DNA from 2 places in the Gordonia sp. N1V genome. Region 1 is predicted to be linked to the other one. Evidence: riboswitches for the same ligand, from Rfam matches in the RefSeq annotation. Region 1 holds a riboswitch; the other holds the start of a gene.
The links. Region 1 has a riboswitch for glycine ahead of gcvP (aminomethyl-transferring glycine dehydrogenase). Riboswitches for the same ligand answer to the same signal wherever they lie in the genome.
Positions count from the first base shown of each region.

Region 2: it holds a riboswitch for glycine, as region 1 does, so the genes downstream of both, gcvP (aminomethyl-transferring glycine dehydrogenase) here and gcvP (aminomethyl-transferring glycine dehydrogenase) in region 1, are expected to answer to the same signal.

Region 1 covers NZ_JARJDD010000012.1:116,802-127,278, reverse strand. The annotation lists gene secA2 (accessory Sec system translocase SecA2) at 1-2,160, shown strand, start outside; gene P3L18_RS16715 (CDP-alcohol phosphatidyltransferase family protein) at 2,157-2,801, shown strand; gene gcvH (glycine cleavage system protein GcvH) at 2,830-3,234, shown strand; gene garA (glycogen accumulation regulator GarA) at 3,557-4,006, shown strand; gene P3L18_RS16700 (MerR family transcriptional regulator) at 4,050-4,736, shown strand; gene P3L18_RS16695 (bifunctional nuclease family protein) at 4,878-5,378, shown strand; gene P3L18_RS16690 (MerR family transcriptional regulator) at 5,678-6,280, shown strand; glycine riboswitch at 6,337-6,452, shown strand; glycine riboswitch at 6,453-6,585, shown strand; gene gcvP (aminomethyl-transferring glycine dehydrogenase) at 6,626-9,547, shown strand; gene P3L18_RS16680 (hypothetical protein) at 9,582-10,477, opposite strand, start outside.
Region 2 covers NZ_JARJDD010000012.1:6,125-16,601, forward strand. The annotation lists gene gcvT (glycine cleavage system aminomethyltransferase GcvT) at 1-414, opposite strand, end outside; gene gcvP (aminomethyl-transferring glycine dehydrogenase) at 411-3,293, opposite strand; glycine riboswitch at 3,482-3,572, opposite strand; gene P3L18_RS16235 (D-arabinono-1,4-lactone oxidase) at 3,737-5,023, shown strand; gene P3L18_RS16240 (MFS transporter) at 5,023-6,192, shown strand; gene P3L18_RS16245 (amino acid deaminase/aldolase) at 6,189-7,406, shown strand; gene P3L18_RS16250 (aldehyde dehydrogenase family protein) at 7,498-9,036, shown strand; gene P3L18_RS16255 (LysR substrate-binding domain-containing protein) at 9,156-10,085, shown strand; gene P3L18_RS28445 (AMP-binding protein) at 10,103-10,477, opposite strand, start outside.

The DNA of each region.
Region 1 (10,477 bases):
ATCTCGGTGAACGACTACCTCGCGACCCGTGACGCGGAGTGGATGGCTCCGCTGTTCGCGGCCTTCGGCATCACCGTGCATGCGGTGTCGGAGAACTCGAGTCGTGCCGAGCGCAAGCAGGCCTACGACGGCGACGTCACCTATGGCTCGGTGAACGAGATCGGCTTCGACGTGCTGCGCGATCAGCTCGCGATCCATGCCGACGAACTCGTCTCGCCGACCCCCGACGTCGCGATCATCGACGAGGCGGACTCGGTCCTCGTCGACGAGGCGCTCATCCCGCTCGTCCTCGCCGGAACCGCTGATGTCGAGGTACCCGATCAGGCCATCCACGACGTGGTCGCGCGGATGAAGAACAAGCACTACGAGATCGACGTCGAGGGACGCAACGTCTCGCTCACCGACGAGGGTGCGGCCTTCGTCGAGGAGGAACTCGGCGGCATCGACCTCTACGACGAAGAGCACGTCGGCACGACCCTGGTCCACGTCAACGTCGCCATGCACGCCCACCACCTACTCGAGCGCGATGTCCACTACATCGTGCGCGACGGCGGAGTGCACCTGATCAACGCCTCCCGCGGTCGGGTGGCCCAGCTGCAGCGGTGGCCCGACGGCATGCAGGCGGCCGTGGAGATCAAGGAGGGCCTCGCCCAGACCGACTCCGGCGAGGTCATCGACACCATCACCGTGCAGGCATTGATCGGCCGCTACCCGAAGGTGTGCGGCATGACCGGTACCGCGTTGGCCGCCGGTGAGCAGTTCCGACAGTTCTACGACCTTCGGGTCTCGCAGATCCCACCGAACACCCCCAACATCCGCAAGGATCTGCCCGACCGCGTCTACGACACCAAGGCCAACAAGGTGGAGGCGGTCGTCGCCTACGTCAAAGAGGTGCACGAGACCGGTCAGCCGGTCCTCATCGGCACCCACGACGTCGCCGAGTCCGAAGAACTCGCGTACTTCCTGGAGAAGGCCGGCGTGGGATGCGTGGTCCTCAACGCGAAGAACGATGCCGAAGAGGCCAAGATCATCGCCGAGGCGGGCACCAAGGACGCCGTCACGGTGTCGACGCAGATGGCCGGACGCGGCACCGACATCCGATTGGGCGGATCGTCCGACGACGAGACGGCTCGCGAGGAGATCATCGAACTCGGCGGACTGTGCGTGGTCGGCACCGGGCGGCACGACACCGAACGTCTCGACAACCAGCTGCGTGGCCGCGCCGGCCGTCAGGGTGACCCGGGGATGTCGGTCTTCTTCAGCAGCCTCGAGGATCCCGTCGTCACCAAGAATCTCTCGTTCAAGCGTGATCCCGTCGCGCAGTCCGAGGACGGGTCGATGGGATCGAAGGGAATCGACCTCATCGAGCAGGCCCAACGGGTGGCCGAGGGCGTGATGCTCGAATTGCACGCCAACACCTGGCGTTACAACCAGCTGGTGAATCAGCAACGCGAGATCGTGGTCAAACGCCGGATGGAGGTGTTGACCACCGACTCCGCGCTCAAGGAACTCCGTGATCTCGAACCGGAGCGGTACGCCGAACTCACCGGAACCGCCAAGGCAGAGGGTGCGGCCGGGGCGGATGAGAAGGCCGGGGTGGATGAGAAGGCCGGGGTGGATGAGAAGGCGGCGGAGGTCGAGGAGACTGCAGGGGCCGCCACCGAGGACAGCGCGACCGAGGACAGTGCCGCCGCGGACAGTGTCACCGAGGCGAACACGACCGACCAGGCCCACGCGTCCGACGCATCCGACGTGACCGAGGAGAAGTCGCGGTGGATCCCCGTCGAGCCGCTCGCCGACGACGTGCTCGAGCAGGCGGCCCGCGAGATCATGCTCTACCACCTCGATCGCGAATGGGCCGATCACCTGGCCTTCGTCTCCGACGTCCGGGCGAGCATCCACCTGCGTGCGATCGGGCGGGAGAGTCCGCTCGACGAGTTCCACCGGCTCATCCTGGCCGAGTTCTCCGAGCTGCCGACACGGGCGATCGACAAGTCGCGCAAGACCTTCCGCGAGGCGGTGATCACCCCGGACGGGGTGGACCTGGGAGCCGCGGACCTGCACCGGTCGACGATGACGTGGACCTACATGGTTCACGACAACCTGTTCGCGTCCGGCGGCGCCAAGACCCTGCAGGGAATCATCGGTATCTTCCGGTGACCGGATCGGGGGGAGACGACGACGGCCCGGTGACGGCAGCGGCGCCCGGCGTCGACCGCGTCCTCACCGTGCCCAACGCGCTCAGCGTCTTGCGGCTGGTCCTCATCCCGGTCTTCATCTGGCTGGTGATCGTCGAGAAGGCCGACGGGTCGGCGTTCGTCGTGCTGTTCGTCTCCGGGGTCACCGACTGGCTCGACGGGAAACTCGCCCGGCTGCTCGACCAGTCGTCACGACTCGGCGAGCTGCTCGACCCCGCCGCCGATCGCCTCTACATCGTGGTCATCCCGATCTGTTTCGGGCTGCGCGACTTCGTGCCGTGGTGGTTGATCGGCGTCATCATCGCCCGGGACGTGCTGTTGTTCGCGAGCGCACCGCTGCTGCGTTCGCGCGGGCTGGTGGCGCTGCCGGTGCTCTACGTCGGCAAGGCCGCGACCTTCGCCCTGATGAGCGCCTTCCCGTGGCTGCTTGCCGGACAACTTGATTCGGTGATCGGCACCATCTGCTATCCGATCGGATGGGCCTTCCTGATCTGGGGCGTCGGAATGTATCTGTGGTCGTTCGTGCTCTATTGGGCCCAGACGATCATGGTGATGCGCATGATGCCGCGACTCGACCGCGTCTCCTCGGCCGCAGCGGGTTAAAGTCTCGAACGAACAGAAAGGGGGCACAGTGACCGAAACCAACGTGCCGGCCGAGTTGACCTATACGCCCGAGCATGAATGGGTCCGTCGGGTCTCGCCCACGACAGTCCGGATCGGGATCACCGACTTCGCCCAGGAGCAGCTCGGTGACGTCGTCTTCGTGCAGTTGCCCGACGTCGGGTCGGACGTGGAGGCCGGCGAGTCGTTTGCCGAGGTCGAGTCGACCAAGAGTGTCTCCGACATCTTCGGGCCCCTCAACGGGACGATCGCGGCCGTCAACGACGAACTCGAGTCGACGCCGGATCTGGTCAATTCCGAACCCTACGAAGCCGGTTGGCTCGTGGAGATCGCGGTCGAGGAATCCGGCGAACTCGACGCACAACTGGGCGACCTGCTCGACGCCGACGGATACCGGCAGGTCATCGACGGCTGAGCGGCGACACGGCGGCATCGCGTCGGCCTCGCCCCGAGGGACGGCAGCCGGCCCGATCCACCGGATACGCGGTGGCGTAACGCCGAAACGCTCCCCAACGGTCGTGGTCGGCGGATCCGGGCGGCTATGATCAATCGGTGTCTGCCGGGTCTGATGGGTCGGGGTCGGCGCGAAACGGTAGGTTGGATTCGGGCGCCGACAGGTGCGACCGAACCGACGCCCCGTGCGTCGGGTACCCGGTTCCCCGACCCGCTTCGGACGCGGCCGAGCGCCTCGACGGCGCCGCGATCGACAACAGCGCACTTCGGACGACGAAGGAGAGATAGTGAGCGATAACGACAAGGACTTCGAGGCGCCCGTGGAGACCACGTCGGTCTTCCGCGAGGAGTTCATCAACGAACTCGACTCGGCCGGCACCTCGAGTGAGCCCGCCGACACCGGGGTCGAGCGACTCTCACCCGGCACGGCGCTGCTTGTCGTCAAGCGTGGTCCGAACGCCGGATCCCGGTTCCTGCTCGACCAGGCGACCACGTCCGCGGGCCGCCACCCCGACAGCGACATCTTCCTCGACGACGTCACCGTGAGCCGCCGGCACGCCGAGTTCCGGCTGTCCGACGCCGAGTTCCAGGTCGTCGACGTGGGCAGCCTCAACGGCACCTACGTCAACCGCGAACCGGTCGACACCGCGACGCTGAGCAACGGCGACGAGGTCCAGATCGGCAAGTTCCGGCTCGTATTCCTGAGCGGCCCGCGCGACGGTTCCGCTTCCTAGGCACGTGCCGGCCTCCCCAGCAGGGCAGCGCGGCGACGGACCGATGTCCATCGGGTCGGTCCTCGCACTGCTGCGTGAGGACTTTCCCGACGTCACCATCTCCAAGATCCGATTCCTCGAGTCCGAGGGATTGATCAGTCCGGAGCGTGCGCCGTCGGGCTATCGCAGATTCAGCCAGGCGGACTGCGATCGGCTGCGCTTCGTGCTGACCGCGCAGCGTGATCGCTATCTGCCGCTGAAGGTCATCAAGGAGCAACTCGACTCGATCGATCACGGCAACGACGGGTCCACCGGCAACGGCACGCGGTTGCTGTCGTCGGCTCGCTCGGCGGTGGCGCCGGCCACCGACTTCGGTTCGCGCGCAGACCGGGTGTCACGGGAGTCGTTGATCGAACGCACGGGTGTGGACTCGGCGTTCGTGACCGAACTCCAACGCAGTGGCCTGCTGACGCCCGGCCCCGCCGGGTTCTTCGACGAGGACGCGGTGCGATTGGTGGAAGCCGCTGCGGCACTGGCGAGCTACGGCGTCGAGACACGACACCTGCGCGCGTTCAAGGTCTCCGCCGACCGTGAGGCCGGGCTGGTCGCCCAGATCGCCAGCCCGATCGCCAAGGGCAAGGGCACCGGTGCCCGCGATCGCGCCGAGGAGTTGGTGCGCGAGATCGCGGCCCTCTCGGTCACCCTGCACACCCAGCTGGTCAAGGCGGCCGTGCGGGACGTCTTGGACTGACGTCGGCGTTCTGACGCCCGGCCCGATCGTCCGGTCGGACCGACTCGACCTTCGTGCGGCGGCGGTGCGGTGTAGCGTCGAGAAGGACCCATCGGGTCACGAGAGAATCGGTTCCGTCGTCATCGGGTGGAGGTGCATGACATGAGCGAAATGCGCGTGGTCGGTATCCGCGTCGAGCCGCCACAGAGTCAGCCCGTGTTGTTGCTGCGTGAGGTCGACGGCGCACGATATCTGCCGATCTGGATCGGGCAGAGTGAAGCCGCGTCGATCGCGCTGCGGCAGAAGGGGATCGAGCCGCCGAGGCCATTGACCCATGATCTGATCGTGAACCTCATCGAGGAGTTCGGGCAGACCCTCGTCGAGGTACGCATCGTCGACATGCAAGAGGGCACCTTCTACGCCGAGATGGTCTTCGCCAACGACCTCCGGGTATCGGCGCGCCCCTCGGATTCGATCGCGGTCGCCATGCGTGCCGAGGTCCCGATCATCGCCGACGAGGAGGTCCTCGCCGAGGCGGGTCTGCTCATCCCGGACGAGGACACCGACGAGGCGCCGAACGAGAAGGACGACGAGGTCGAGAAGTTCAAGGAGTTCCTCGACAACGTCTCACCCGACGACTTCAAGGCGAGCGGCGGCGCCTGATCCGCGTGAGGCGATCGGTTTCGCCATCGGCGGGAGCGACACATCACGGATCGGCAACCGTCTGGTCTCCGTCTGCCTCCATCTCAAGTAGAGGTTGAGCCTCCTGGCGCGTCGCGTTGATTCGGAGTCGTCGGCAGGCATAGCGTCAGTGCCGGATCGCCGCAGGACATCCGTGGCGAGCAGGACATCGATCGGCGCGCGGGCGCGTACAGTAGACCACCGAGGGTGGCCGACAAAGTGCATGCCCGTCCGACCGGTTCTCAAGGTGTGGCGAGGAGTCTGCAGTGGGCGATCAGCCGATGGACAACGGTGCGAGTGGGGATCGTGGCGCGCCGCGAACGGCGACGCAGGGAAGCCTGGAGGACATCGCTCCCGGCCTGTTCCCCAATGACACGGTGCCCGACGAGCTGATCGGCTACCGCGGCCCGAGCGCCTGCCAGATCGCCGGCATCACCTACCGTCAGCTCGACTACTGGGCACGGACCTCGCTGGTCGTCCCGTCGATTCGCGGTGCCGCCGGGTCCGGCAGTCAACGGCTCTACTCGTTCAAGGACGTCCTGGTCCTCAAGATCGTCAAACGTCTGCTCGACACCGGGATCTCGCTGCAGAACATCCGTGTCGCGGTCGACCATCTGCGTCAGCGGGGGGTCGAGGACCTCGCGCGGATCACCCTGTTCTCGGACGGGACGACGGTCTACGAGTGCACCTCTGCCGAAGAAGTCGTCGACCTGCTCCAGGGTGGTCAGGGCGTCTTCGGGATCGCGGTGAGCGGAGCCATGCGCGAACTCACCGGCACCATCTCCGACTTCCCCGGTGAACGGGCCGACGGCGGCGTCACCGAGACCGCTCCGGAGGACGAGCTCGCGGCACGTCGCAAGAGCCGCACGCGCCGCACCGGATAGCCACCTCGTGGCGCGCTGCACCCGGCGGGTTACCCGACGGTAGACTGGGCGGGCGCCGCTGCATCACGGGAGAGCGTCGCCGTCCACGCCTCGGATACGAGGTCACGCGGTGACCGCCGAAGGAGCAATACCTCTCCGTCAAACTCTCAGGCACCCGGACCGTGATGGACGACGGCGTCTCTGGAAAGTGACGAGCCACTCGTCCGCCCACGGTGAAAGGCCAGACGCGTCGGTGACGCCGCGTACGGCCGAATCTCTCAGGCGCCGGCCGGATCTGCGATCCGCGGCATGACAGAGGGGGAGGACCGAACGATCCGGTGTCCGGATCCCGTGAGAGGTCCCGTCATGACCCGTCTGTCCGAATCCCAGTCGCCCGTGGAATCCCGGTTGCCCGTCCCGCCGGCCTTCGTCGACCGTCACGTGGGCCCCGACAACGCGGAGACCGCGCACATCCTGGCCACCATCGGCGTGTCGGGTCTCGACGAACTCGCCGCGCGCGTGGTGCCCGCGGTGATCGCCGATTCGCCCGACGACAACGGCCTCGACGCCCTTCCTCCGCCGGCCACCGAACACCAGGTGCTTGCCACACTCGCCGAACTCGCCGCCCGCAACACGGTCTGCCGCTCGATGATCGGGCTGGGCTATTACGACACGCTGACCCCGCCGGTGGTCCGCCGCAACGTGCTGGAGAACCCGGCCTGGTACACCGCCTACACGCCCTATCAGCCCGAGATCAGCCAGGGGCGCCTCGAGGCACTGCTCAACTTCCAGACCATGGTCTCCGACCTCACCGGCCTCGAGGTCGCGAATGCGTCGATGCTCGACGAGGCGACCGCGGCGGCGGAGGCGATGACGCTCATGCGCCGGGCGGGCAAGTCGAAGTCGGCGCGGCTGGTCGTCGACGCCGATCTCTACCCGCAGACCCGCGCCGTCATCGAGTCCCGTGCCGAGCCGTTGGGGATCGAGGTCGTCGAGGCGGCACTGCATCCCGAACTCCCCGGGTACGGTCTGCCCGCCGACGACTACTTCGGCGTCGTGCTGCAGGTGCCGGGTGCCTCCGGCCGCATCATCGACGCCGCGCCGATCATCGAGGCCGCTCATGGGGCCGGCGCACTCGTCGCGGTGGGCGCCGACCTGTTGGCCCTGACCCTCATCACCCCGCCCGGTGAGCTGGGCGCCGACGTCGCCTTCGGCACCACCCAGCGGTTCGGTGTGCCGATGGGCTTCGGCGGCCCACACGCGGGATACCTCGCGGTGCGTACCGCCCACACCCGGCAGATGCCCGGACGACTCGTCGGGGTGTCCAAGGACGCCGATGACAACCTCGCCTACCGGCTGTCGCTGCAGACGCGCGAACAACACATCCGCCGCGAGAAGGCAACCAGCAACATCTGCACCGCACAGGTCCTGCTCGCCATCATCGCGGCGATGTATGCCGGCTATCACGGTCCGGAAGGGTTGCGCGCCATCGCGATTCGGGTGCACGAACGGGCCGCGCGGATCGCCGACGCGCTCACCGCCGCCGGCTTCGCCGTCGAGCACGCAACCTTCTTCGACACCGTCGCGGTCCGGATCCCCGGCGGTGCCGACCGGATCGTCGCCACGGCCCGACAGGCCGGAATCGCGCTGTGGCGCGCAGACGCCGACACCGTGCGCATCGCCTGCGACGAGACCACCACCGACGACGACGTACGCGCCGTGCTCGGTGTCTTCGATTCCGCCGGTGTACGCCCGAGGCAGTTCGCACAACCGATCGCGACACGCACGAGTGACTACCTCACGCACCCGGCATTCCACCGCCACCGCACCGAGACGTCGATGCTGCGATACCTACGAGCCCTGTCCGACAAGGACATCGCGCTCGATCGCAGCATGATTCCGCTCGGCTCGTGCACGATGAAGCTCAACGCCACCGCGGAGATGGAACCCATCACCTGGCCGGGCTTCGCCGGACTGCACCCGTTCGCCCCGGCCGAGGACAGTGCGGGCATCCGCGAGCTGATCGCGACCCTGGAATCGTGGCTGGTGGCCATCACCGGCTACGACCGGGTGAGCCTGCAGCCCAACGCGGGTTCACAGGGAGAGTACGCGGGCCTGCTGGCGATCCGCGGCTACCACCACAGCCGCGGCGACACCGACCGCGACGTGTGCCTGATCCCGTCGAGTGCGCATGGCACCAATGCGGCCTCGGCGGTCATGGCCGGGATGCGGGTGGTCGTGGTGGCCTGCCGCACCAACGGTGACGTCGACGTCGAGGATCTGCGTGCCAAGATCGCCGAACACGGCACGCGTCTGGCCGCGATCATGATCACCTATCCCTCCACCCACGGGGTGTTCGAACACGACATCGCCGACATCTGCGCGGCCGTCCACGACGCCGGCGGTCAGGTGTATGTCGACGGCGCGAACCTGAACGCGCTCGTCGGCGTTGCCCGTCCGGGACGCTTCGGCGGCGACGTGAGTCATCTGAACCTGCACAAGACGTTCTGCATCCCGCACGGCGGCGGCGGACCCGGGGTTGGCCCGGTCGCGGTGCGTAGTCATCTCGCGGCATTCCTGCCTGGCCACCCGCTCGCGCCGGAGCTGCCGGACGGTCCGACGATCGCCGCCGCGCCCTACGGATCGGCGTCGATCCTGCCGATCACCTACGCCTACATCGCGATGATGGGGGCGGCCGGTCTACGTCGGGCGACGCTGACTGCCATCGCCTCGGCGAACTACATCGCGCGTCGGCTCGCCGATCACTACCCGGTGCTCTACACCGGCCACGAGGCCGGTGCCGGGGACACCGGTGAGGTCGGCGGCTGGGTGGCCCACGAGGCGATCCTGGATCTGCGTCCGCTGACCAAGGAGACCGGTGTCACCGTCGACGATGTGGCAAAACGATTGGCCGACTACGGCTTCCACGCGCCGACGATGAGTTTCCCGGTGGCCGGGACGCTGATGGTCGAGCCGACCGAGAGCGAGAACCTCGACGAACTCGATGCGTTCTGCGACGCGATGATCGCAATCCGCGCCGAGATCGACGCCGTGGCCGCGGGCACGTGGCCCGCAGAGGACAACCCGCTACGCGGAGCGCCGCATACCGCCGAGTGCCTCGTCGGCGAGTGGGACCATCCGTACTCCCGGGAGGTGGCCGTGTACCCGCAGGGCCTGCCGTCCGCGGGCGCGCGAGCCAAGGTGTGGCCGGCGGTGCGGCGCATCGACGGGGCCTTCGGCGACCGCAACCTCGTGTGCAGTTGCCCGCCGGTGGCGGCGTTCGCCTAGTGATACCGGTGGCTGAGGACAACCCGGGCGGCCGTCAGCCCGCGTTGGTGCCGTACACGAGCTTGTTGATCGTGACGATGGCCTGATCCTCCGGATTGGGCATCGGATCGTCGGTCATCGGGAAGGCGACCGTCGCGGTCTTCGGCGGTAGCGGGGCGTCGCCGCGGAAGCCGAGGCCGGTCAGCGCCCGCAGGTGTTCGGGTTTCTCGGCGTAGCCGAGGAATTCGGAGATCGCGGCGCCGGCGAACTGCGGTACCTGATCACCCTTGAGGTGCAGGACGGGGAAGTCGGCGATCGGGGTCGGCCCGTCGGGGATCACCTCGGCGAGCCGGGCCTTGGCGTCGTCCTTGGTCAGCTGATACAGCCGCTGTTCGGTGATCGGCACGGCATGAATGGGTGCACTCGCCGGGTCCGTGGCCGTGGCAATCGCAGTCGCCGCTCCCGCCGGCGAGCCGTCGGGGGACCGCGGAGCGGTCCGGGTGAGTGCGTCGATGCTCGAGGACACCCGCGTCGAGGCGGCGTCGGCAGCGGTCAGGGTGCCGACACTGTGGGTCACCCGCATCGCCACCGCCTGCGCGGCGAGGACACTCGGATCCGATTGGCCCTCACGCGGCATCGACATGCGCAACGACCCCCAGCCGCGCAGCCCGAGGTCGTCGAGACTGTCGTCGCGACTCTGCAGCGTCGGGAGCTGTCCCCAGTCGAGTTGGCCGGTGAGCTTGGCCCCGAGTTCCGGAGCGGTCACGAGCACCACCGGCGAGGTGACCAGCGAATCGGGATCGCCGTCCACGAGATCGGGTTTGGCGGTCGTGAGCTGGGCGGCCCACACCGACGACTGTGGTACCCACGCGGCTGGATACGGACCCATCGATGCGGTGTCCCAGCTGCCGGTCAGACCGTCGAGAGTGATCTTGGCGTCGCGGGCGGCGA
Region 2 (10,477 bases), 110 kb from region 1:
CGCCACGTCGAAACCTTCGGCCCGGGAATCGAATTCGGCGCAGACGCGACGGGTGTTGGCGGCGTTAGCGACCACCAGGAACCGGTCGTCGGCCAGTCGGTAGACGACCAGGTCGTCGATGACACCGCCGTCAGCGGTGCAGATCAACGAGTACTTGGCGCGTCCGGATGCGGTGGTAGAGAGCTGGCCGACGAGCGCGTAGTCGAGCACCGCGGCCGCGTCGGGACCCTCGATGGCGATCTCGCCCATGTGCGAGAGGTCGAAAAGTCCGGCCGCGGTGCGCACCGCGTGGTGCTCGGCGAGGTCACCGACATATTTGAGAGGCATCTGCCAGCCCGCGAAATCAGTGAAATGCGCTCCGAGGGAATGGTGTTCGCCGAGCAACGGTGAGACCGGGGTAGTCGTGATGGTCATCGGGTGGCCTCCTGGGCATGGATAAGTGATGTGCTGGGGGTGGCGAATGCTTCCGGTGGTGGGCACGAGCACACCAGCTTGCGGTCGCCGCGTACCCCGTCGATGCGGCCGACTGGCGGCCAGTACTTGGCGGTGCGCACCGCGGCGGTGGGATAGGCGGCCGTGTGTCGGGGGTAGGGGAGATCCCACTGGTCGGCGGTGACCTGCTCGGCGGTGTGTGGTGCCTGCCGCAAGGGGCTGCGCTCGACCGGCCAGATCCCGTCGGCCACCAGGTCGATCTCGCCGCGGATGGCGATCATCGCCTCGATGAACCGGTCGAGTTCGGCGAGGTTCTCCGATTCGGTGGGTTCAACCATGAGGGTGCCGTTGACCGGGAACGACAGTGTGGGGGCGTGGAATCCGTAGTCGATGAGACGTTTGGCGACGTCCTCGGCGGTGACACCGGTGGCTGCGGTGAGCTCGCGCAGATCGAGGATGCATTCGTGCGCGACGAGCCCCCCAGTGCCGGTGTAGAGCACCGGATAGTGCAGGGCGAGTGCGTGGGCGAGGTAGTTGGCCGCCAGGACCGCGGTCTTGGTGGCGTGGGTGAGTCCGTCGGGGCCCATCAGCGCCAGATAGGCCCAGGTGATCGGCAGGATGCCGGCGGACCCGTAGTTCGCCGCCGATACTGGACTCGCGGTGATCTCTCCGGCGGCCGGATCGCCAGGCAGATACGGTGCGAGGTGCGCACGCACGGCCACCGGACCGACGCCGGGACCCCCACCGCCGTGGGGGATGCAGAAGGTCTTGTGCAGGTTCAGGTGGCTGACGTCGCCGCCGAACTCACCGGGCCGGGCCAGCCCGACCAGCGCGTTGAGGTTGGCGCCATCGACATAGACCTGGCCACCAGCATCGTGGACGAGGCCGCAGACGGTGCGGACATCGGTTTCGTACACGCCGTGGGTCGACGGATAGGTGAGCATGATCGCCGCGATCTGACCCGTATGAGCGGCGATCTTGGTGCGCAGATCGTCCAGATCGATGTTGCCGTTGTCGGCGGTGGCCACCACCACGACCCGCAACCCGGCCAGCACGGCCGACGCGGCGTTGGTGCCATGCGCGGACTGCGGTATCAGACACACGTCGCGTCGGGTATCCCCGTGAGCGACGTGGAAGCTGCGGATGGCCAGCAAACCGGCGAGCTCTCCCTGAGATCCGGCGTTGGGCTGCAACGAAACCCGGTCGTAGCCGGTGATGTCGGCCAGCCACCGCTCGAGGTCGGCGACCAGCCGGCGGTAGCCGACGGTCTGATGCTCGGGCGCGAACGGATGGATGCCGGCAAAGCTGGGGTAGCTGATCGGCTCCATCTCCACGGCCGAGTTGAGCTTCATCGTGCACGACCCGAGCGGGATCATGGTGCGGTCGAGCGCGAGGTCCTTGTCCGAGAGCAACCGCAGGTAACGCAGCATTGCCGTCTCGGAGCGGTGTTCGTGAAACACCGGATGCTGCAGGAACATCGACGTACGCACCACAGTCGCTGGAAGGCTGTCGACAGCGGTGGTCCGGGGGCGGTGGGCGCCGAACACCGCCAGCACGGTGTCGATGATGGTGTCGGTGGTGACCTCGTCGCAGGCGATCGCCAGCTGATCGTCGTCGACACGCCGCAGATTGATGCCGGCCTGCTCGGCCGCGGTCACCAGAGTGTCGGCGCGGCCAGGCACCACGACGGTGACGGTGTCGAAGAACTCCTCGTGGAGCACCCGATGACCGGCCACCCGCAGCCCGGCGGCCAGCGTCCGAGCGTGACTGTGGACGCGGGAGGCGATGGCACGCAACCCTTCTGGACCGTGATAGACCGCATACATGGCGGCGACGTTGGCCAGCAGGGCCTGAGCGGTGCAGATGTTGCTGGTCGCCTTGTCGCGACGGATGTGCTGTTCGCGGGTCTGCAGTGCCAGGCGATAGGCGGGTCGGCCGGCCGTATCGACCGACACCCCGACCAGCCGGCCGGGCAACATCCGTTCCAGTCCGGACCGCACCGCGATGTAGGCGGCGTGCGGGCCGCCGAAGAACAGGGGCACACCAAAGCGCTGCGCGGACCCGATCGCGATGTCGGCGCCCTGCTCACCCGGCGGGGTGAGCAGAGTCAGCGACAGCAGATCCGCGGCGACCGCCACCAGCGCACCACGCTGATGCGACTCGGCGATCAGGGCGGTGTTGTCACGCACCGCACCACTCGCGCCCGGTGCCTGCACCACGACGCCGAACAGGTCACCTGCGGGCAATCCGACACTGAGATCGGCGACCGTGATTTCGATACCGACCGCCGCGGCACGTCCGATCAAGACCGCGAGTGTCTGTGGGAGACAATCGGAGTCGACGACCACCCGGGAGCTCGGCGAAGTCTTGTTCGCCCGCCGCATCAACAGGACCGCTTCCACGACGGCGGTGGCCTCGTCGAGCAGTGAGGCTCCCGCCAGCGGTAGTGTGGTGAGATCCTCGATGACGGTCTGGAAGGTCAGCAACGCTTCGAGACGACCTTGCGAGATCTCCGGCTGGTAGGGCGTGTAGGCGGTGTACCAGGCCGGCGACTCGAGCATGTTGCGGCGCAGCACCGCTGGCGTGATTGTGTCGTGGTAGCCGGCCCCGATCATCTGCACGCGAGGTGTGTTGTGCGCGGCCAACTCTCGTAGTGCGGTGAGCACCTCGGCCTCGGATCGGGCCGCCGGCACCTGCAGCGGGGTGTGGGTACGGATTTGCTCCGGAACCGCGGCGTCAATCAACTCATCGAGGCTGTCATAGCCCAGCACATCGAGCATCCGCGCGATCGACGAGTCGTTGGGTCCGACATGACGGGAAACAAAGTCGGGGTTGTCGGCGGCCGGCGCCGGAAACGACATAGGTGATGACACAAGGCAACTCCAGGAACAGGGGCACCCGTGGGTAAACGGGCACGTTGAGGTGGATGTGCCTCCCCGCTCTGTCCTCGACACCTGAGAGTTTGAGCCGGACCCACGCGAAAAGCGTTCCGGCGGTTCACCTTCGGTAAGACCGGTCAGCGATGACCGGAGCTATTCTCCAGAGTTGCCTCGACGCGGTGGTACATGAGCCTGAGAGATTCCTGGGGAGGATGTTGCTCCTACGGCGCCCCAGTTAAGGGGTTCTCCCACCGCGCGTCGTCGACGTATTCGGTTGTGAGAGGACACCCTACACACACCAACCAAAATTTGTCTCTTCACCGAACAACGGCTCGTGTGAGCCGGAGCACTAACAACACAATTGCTGTGAGTCGGTCGCCATAGTTGTGTTTCACAACGCGCTCGGTAGACGCGACGCTATGTGCATGTGGACAAACTATGCAGGCGACCAGACCTGTACTCCCGCGAAGTTTGCGCGACCTGCGACAGTGGATGAGGTGTCTCGTCTTGTTACCGAGGCAGCGAACCGCGGCCACACAGTACGGGCCGTCGGTGCCGGACACTCCTTCGGCGGCAATGTGTTGACCGACGGCACGCTCCTCTCGCTCGACAATCTTTCCGGACTCCACCACGCGGATCCGACGACCGGGTTGGTCCGGATCGGGGCGGGCACTCGACTCCACGAGCTCAACAGATTGCTCGACGCGCACGGGCTGGCAATGCCCAACCTCGGCGACATCAACGTCCAGAGCGCTGCCGGCGCGATCTCGACCGCGACGCACGGGACGGGCCGCAAACTCGGCAACCTGGCCACGACGGTCGAGTCGATCGAGCTCGTGAAGGCCGACGGGTCCGTCGTGGAACTGAGCACCGGCGACGAGTTGCGCGCAGCCCGGGTCAGTGTCGGCGCGCTCGGGGTCATCACCGCCTACACGCTGCGAACCGTGCCTTCGTTCCGGTTGCACGAGCGGCGCGAGAAGATTCCACTGACCCGCGCGCTCGCCGAACTCGACGAGCTTGCGGACAGCAACGACCACTTCGGGTTCTTCGCTTTTCCGCACGCACGCGACGTGTTGGCCAAGTCGCTCAACCGCTCCGATGAGCCGGCGAACCCGCCGAGCCGCGCTGCGGAATACATCCGCGACATCGTCGTGGAAAACCATGCCCTGGATGCCGTGAGCAAGGTGGGCCGACGGTGGCCCAATCAGATTCCGCGCTTGAACCGGACTCTGACCGCTATCGCATCGTCGAGCAGCCGGGTCGACGTCAGCCACCAGGTGTTCTCCAGCCCGCGGACGGCGGCGCGGTTCACCGAGTCGGAATGGGCTGTGCCGCGGGCGGCGTGTGGCGAGGTCTTCCGTGCGATCCAAAGCGAGATCGACCGACAGGGATTTGCGGTCAACTTCCCTCTGGAAGTGCGGTTCGTGGCCGCGGACGAGGCATCGCTGCTCAGCCCGTCGTACGGTCGCGAGACGGCCTACATAGCGGTTCATATGTACGAGGGCATGCCGTGGAGGCCGTACTTCGAGGCAGTTCAGCGCATCGCGACCGACCTTGGCGGCCGGCCACACTGGGGTAAGCGGCACTCCCTCGACGCCGCGGCACTGGCCGATGTGTACCCGGAGTGGGAAACGTTCCAAACCGTGCGGCGTGCCTACGACCCGGATGGAGTTTTCGCCAACGATCACATCCGCCGAATCTTCGGCGCCTGATGAGCAACCGATGGGGAGCGGTCGCCGCGTACGCACTGGTGGCGGCGTCGACGCAGTTGCTGTGGTTGACCTTCGCGCCCATCACGACCGATGCCGCCGAGCACTACGGGGTCTCGACCGGCGCGATCGGGTGGCTGGCGAACGTGTTTCCGCTGCTCTACGTCGTGTTGGCCATCCCCGCGGGAATAGCGCTCGACCGATGGTTTCGAGTAGCGCTGACCCTGGGCGCCGTACTGACCGCCGCGGGTGGACTGATTCGGCTTGTCGGCGATCAGTATTCAGTGGTCCTGGCCGGGCAGTTACTCGTCGCCGTCGCGCAGCCGTTGGTCCTCAACGCGATCACCCGTGTCGCGGGCAGCTATCTGGCTGAACCGGACCGGCCAAGGGGCATCGCGGCCGGGTCCGCCGGCACGTTTGCCGGCATGGTTGCTGCATTCCTGATGGGCAGCGTGATGGACATTCACACCCTGCTGGTCACCCAGGCCGCCATCGCGGTGGCGTCGGCGGTGGCCCTCGTCGCCGCCCTGCGGGTACCGGCGCAGTATCACCGGTCGGCCGAAAGCTCCGGGTTCGCCGCGTTCCGAGAGACGTGGCGAGACCCCTTCATCCGCAGACTGTGCGCACTCGTCTTCGTGCCATTCGGCGCGTTTGTTTCCCTGACCACATGGACCGAGGCACTGCTGGCACCGGCGGGCGTGTCGGCGGATCAAGCGGGAATCGTGTTGATCGCCAACGTCATCGCCGGCGTGGTCGGGTCGGCGCTGATTCCGGTGTGGGCCACCAAGCGCCGCCGCGAACTCTGGATCATCCTTGTCGCGGTGGCCGTCACGGCAGCGTCCTGCCTCGCCTTGGCCATTGCGCCCGGATTCGCCCTCGCGGTCTTGGTGTTCACCCTCTTCGGGTTCCTGCTCCTGCCTGCGCTACCGATCGTCCTCGAACTGTCCGAACGCCGAGTCAGCTCCAGCGAAGGCGCGGCCGCAGGCCTCATCTGGCTCTCCGGAAATCTCGGAGGTCTCATTGTGGCGGGCGTCGTCGGCGCACTCGTCAACCATCCCGCGTCCGCCTTCCTCCTCATGGCCGCGGTCGTGCTCGCCGCGATTCCGCTGCTGCGTAGTTTGCGCTCCGATGTCGACGCACTGCCATCGATTTCAACAGAAGGACACTCATGACAACGTTGGATCTGGGGTCGGTCACGGCCCGCTCGGGTGTGGGTTACGGCCGGCTCGCACGCGCCACTGCCGACCTTGAGCCACCGTTCGCGGTGGTCGATGTGGGGGCGTTGAGGGCCAACGCGGACTCCCTGGTTTCGCGTGCGATCGGCAAACCGGTTCGGCTGGCGTCGAAGTCGGTGCGCTGTCGACCGATCACGCACGCGGTACTCCAACGCCCCGGCTTCCGTGGTGTCCTGGCCCTGACGCTCGCCGAGGCGCTGTGGTTGGCGTCCGACGTGCAGGACGTGGTGGTCGGTTACCCGACCGCCGACGTCACGGCGCTGCGACAACTCGCCACCGACGCCGAGCTGCTTTCCCGGGTGACGCTGATGATCGACGACGTCGACCAGCTCGACCTGATCGAAAGCGTCACCCCCGACGGACCACCGATCCGAGTGTGCATCGACCTCGACGCGTCGCTGCGATTGCTGGGTGGACGCGTCCATCTGGGCGTGCGCCGCTCACCGGTCCACTCACCACAGGACGCGGTCGCGCTGGCCCGCTCGATCGTCGATCGGCCACGGTTCCGACTCGTCGGCGTGATGGCGTATGAAGGGCAGATCGCGGGCGTCGGCGACAACGTCGGCTCGATACTGCACCGACTCCAGATCCGCGGCATGCAGATGGTGTCGGGGTCGGAGTTGCGCGAGCGTCGCGCGGCAGCGGTCGCCGCCGTCAGTGAGGTTGCCGATCTGGAGTTCGTCAACGGCGGCGGGACCGGCAGCATCGAACTGACCGCGTCCGAGCCGGCCGTCACCGAGGTCGCCGCAGGATCCGGCCTGTACTGTCCGACGTTGTTCGACACCTATCGCGGCTTTCGTCCGCAACCGGCCGCGTTCTACGTGATGTCGGTCGTGCGCAAACCGACACCGGACTACGCCACGGTTCTCGGGGGTGGATGGGTCGCCAGCGGCGCGGCGGGATCCGATCGGTTACCCACGCCGTCGTGGCCGCGGGGATTGTCCTTGATTGAACTCGAGGGAGCCGGTGAAGCGCAGACACCGCTGCACGGCCCCGGCGCAGCCGCGCTGTCGATTGGTGATCGGGTGTGGTTCCGACACGCCAAGGCCGGCGAACTGTGCGAGCGCGTCAACGAATTGCACCTCGTCGACGGAGATCAGGTGATCGCCACGGTGCCCACCTACCGGGGTGAGGGAAAGGCCTTCCTCTAGCGACGCCGCCCATCGAAGTCACTCCCGACCTCACCCGCATATCCCGCAATCACGCTGCCGACGCGCCGCATCAATTCGAGAAAGGTACGCCATGGCGACCACCGCCCACGCACCTCGTAACAGCCTCCCCAACAGCGAGATGATCGCCGTTGAGAACCCCGCCACCGGCGAGATCATCGGCCACATTCCCGACCTGACGCCCGATGAGGTCACCGAGTTGGCACGACGCGCCCGCGCCGCCCAGCCCGGATGGGAGGCGCTCGGGTACCGCGGCCGAGCCCACGTCCTACGACGCATGCAGCGATGGCTGATGGACAACGCAGACCGCGTGATCACCACGATCAGCAACGAGACCGGCAAAGCCTACGAGGATGCCCAAATCGCCGAACTTGCTTACGGTGCACAAGCTTTCGGGTTCTGGGCGAAGAACGCACCCAAGTATCTCGCCGACGAAAAGATCAAGTCGTCCGCGCTGTTCGTCAAGGGCAAGTGCCTGACGCTGCGATACCGGCCCATCGGGGTCGTCGGCGTCATCGGTCCATGGAACTATCCGCTGGTCAACTCCTTCGGCGATTGCATCCCCGCGCTCGCCGCCGGCAACAGCGTCATCCTCAAACCGTCGGAGTACACGCCGATGACCTCACTGCTGATGGCCGAAGGACTGGCCGCCTGCGGTTTGCCCGAGGATGTGTTCCTCGTGGCGACCGGACGGGGCGCGACCGGCGCCGCAGTCCTCGACAACGTCGACATGATCATGTTCACCGGCTCCACTGCGACCGGCCGCACGGTGGGGACCCGCGCGGCCGAACGTCTCATCCCCGCATCCCTCGAACTCGGTGGGAAGGATCCGATGATCGTTCTCGCCGACGCCGATCTCGAACGCGCAGCCAATCACGCGGTGTACTACGCGATGTTCAACTGCGGCCAGACCTGTGCCTCCATCGAACGCTGCTACGTCGAGGCGTCGGTCTACGACGACTTCGTCGACAGAGTGACGGCCAAGACCCGGGGCCTGCGCCACGGCGTGCCCAACGGCCCGGGCAGCGTCGACGTCGGCTCGATGACCTTCCCACCACAGGTCGAGATCGTCGAACGGCACGTCGAGGACGCCCGCCAACGCGGCGCTCGGGTACTGGTCGGCGGGCACCGTGGACGCGGCCCGGGGCATTGGTTCGAACCCACGATTCTCGTCGACGTCGACCACGACATGGCCTGCATGCGCGAGGAGACGTTTGGTCCGACGCTGCCGATCATGGAGGTCACCGACGCAGACGAGGCCATCCGACTGGCCAACGACTCCGAGTACGGACTGTGCGCCTCGGTCTTCACCCGCGATGCCAAACGCGGTGAGGCCATCGCGAGACAGATCAAGGCCGGGTCCGTCACGGTCAACGACGCGCTCGTGAACTACACCGCCCTGGAACTCCCGATGGGTGGCGGCGCACCAGGTTCCGGCGTCGGCTACCGGCACGGCGCCGGCGGAATCCGCAAATACTGCCGGCAACAGTCCCTGCTCGTCTCACGCATCCATGGGCATCGAGACCTTCACATGCACCCCTACAACGCCACCCGCACACGCCTGCTCACCCGCCTTCTGGCGCTGCTCAATCGCGGGCTGCCCGCCAGGTGACGACGGGTGGACCCGATCGAACCCACCGCTTGTGCCCACATTCCGAGTCGAGGGAAAGGCGGCGAGGGAAAGGCATTGTGATGACCCCGCTCGAGAGTGTGTCTTATGATCCCTGCATCGTGGACCTGCACACTCGCAAACTTCGCGCGTTCGTCGTCCTCGCTGAGGAACTGAACTTCAGCCGCGCGGCGGCGCAGCTCTTTCTCGCCCAACAAGCCCTGAGCCGGTTGATCCGCGAGGTCGAGGACGAGGTCGGCGCCACCTTGTTCACCCGCACGACCCGCAAGGTCGAACTCACTCCGGCAGGCGTGGCATTTCGCGATGGTGCCGTCGCCGCCCTCGCTGCGCTCGACCGCGCCTCGGCGGAGGCGTTGCGCAGGGAACGCGCGATCTCGGGCACCCTACATCTGGGCTACACCGTCGGCGCCGCTCTCGAACTCACCGAGCCGATACTGAGCGAGTTCCGGTCCCAGTTTCCCGACGTCGAGTTGGAGACCCGCGAATACTCGCTGGCCGATCCGGACGCCGGACTGATCAGTGGGTTCGCAGACGTGTCGATCATCCGGCTCCCGGTGTCCACGCCCGACTTGTATACGGAGCCGCTGTTCACCGAGCCGCTCGTTGCGCTCGTATCGACGGGTCACCGGCTCGCTGGACGTCAGTCGGTCCGCGCCGACGAACTCCTCGACGACCCGGTAACCCTGAGCGAACTCGAGGATCCGGCCCGCAGAGAGTTTTGGACTCTGGCCGCGTTTCGGGCGCCCGACTCACCAGCTGTTGTCGTACCCGTCGGCACGGTAACCGAGGAGGTGCAGACCGTCGGGACTGGGGGAGCGATCGCGATCACCGCCGCCGCGGCCGCGCGCTACCTTCCATTTCCGGGGATCAAGCACCTGCCGATCAGCGACGCTCCGGGGTCGGTGGTCGCGCTGGCCTGGACACAGCGCGCCACTTCACTGGTTACCCGCTTCGTCGAGGTAGCCCTCGTCGTACGTGATCGACAGGCAGACCTGGTCAACGAGATCGAGCACCCTGATGTGCGTTCCTGACCCACGTGGGTGATCCGTCAGTCTCCCGGCGTCAGCTCAACGTCGATGGTGCGCCGCCAGCGCCGTCGGGCAGTTCGGGGTGTGCCGAGGAACTCGTCGACCACTGGGCCGAATACCGCGGCGTTGAGAACCAGGTCGATGTGGCCGCCGCCGTGTGCGTGCAGTGTTGCACGCGGTATCAAACGACTGAGGATGTGTGCGTTGATCATTGGGATGATCGGATCGTCGGTGCCCGAGATGACCAGGGTCCGCTGGCGGATCGCCGGCAGCGCGTGGATCGAGGTCCACACCCAGCCGGCCATCAACTGATGCAGGTAGCCCTTCGTGCAGCCGGCGTGCACCTGACGGATCACGACCTTGCGGGGCTTGTCGGGACGGATGAAGCAGGCGAC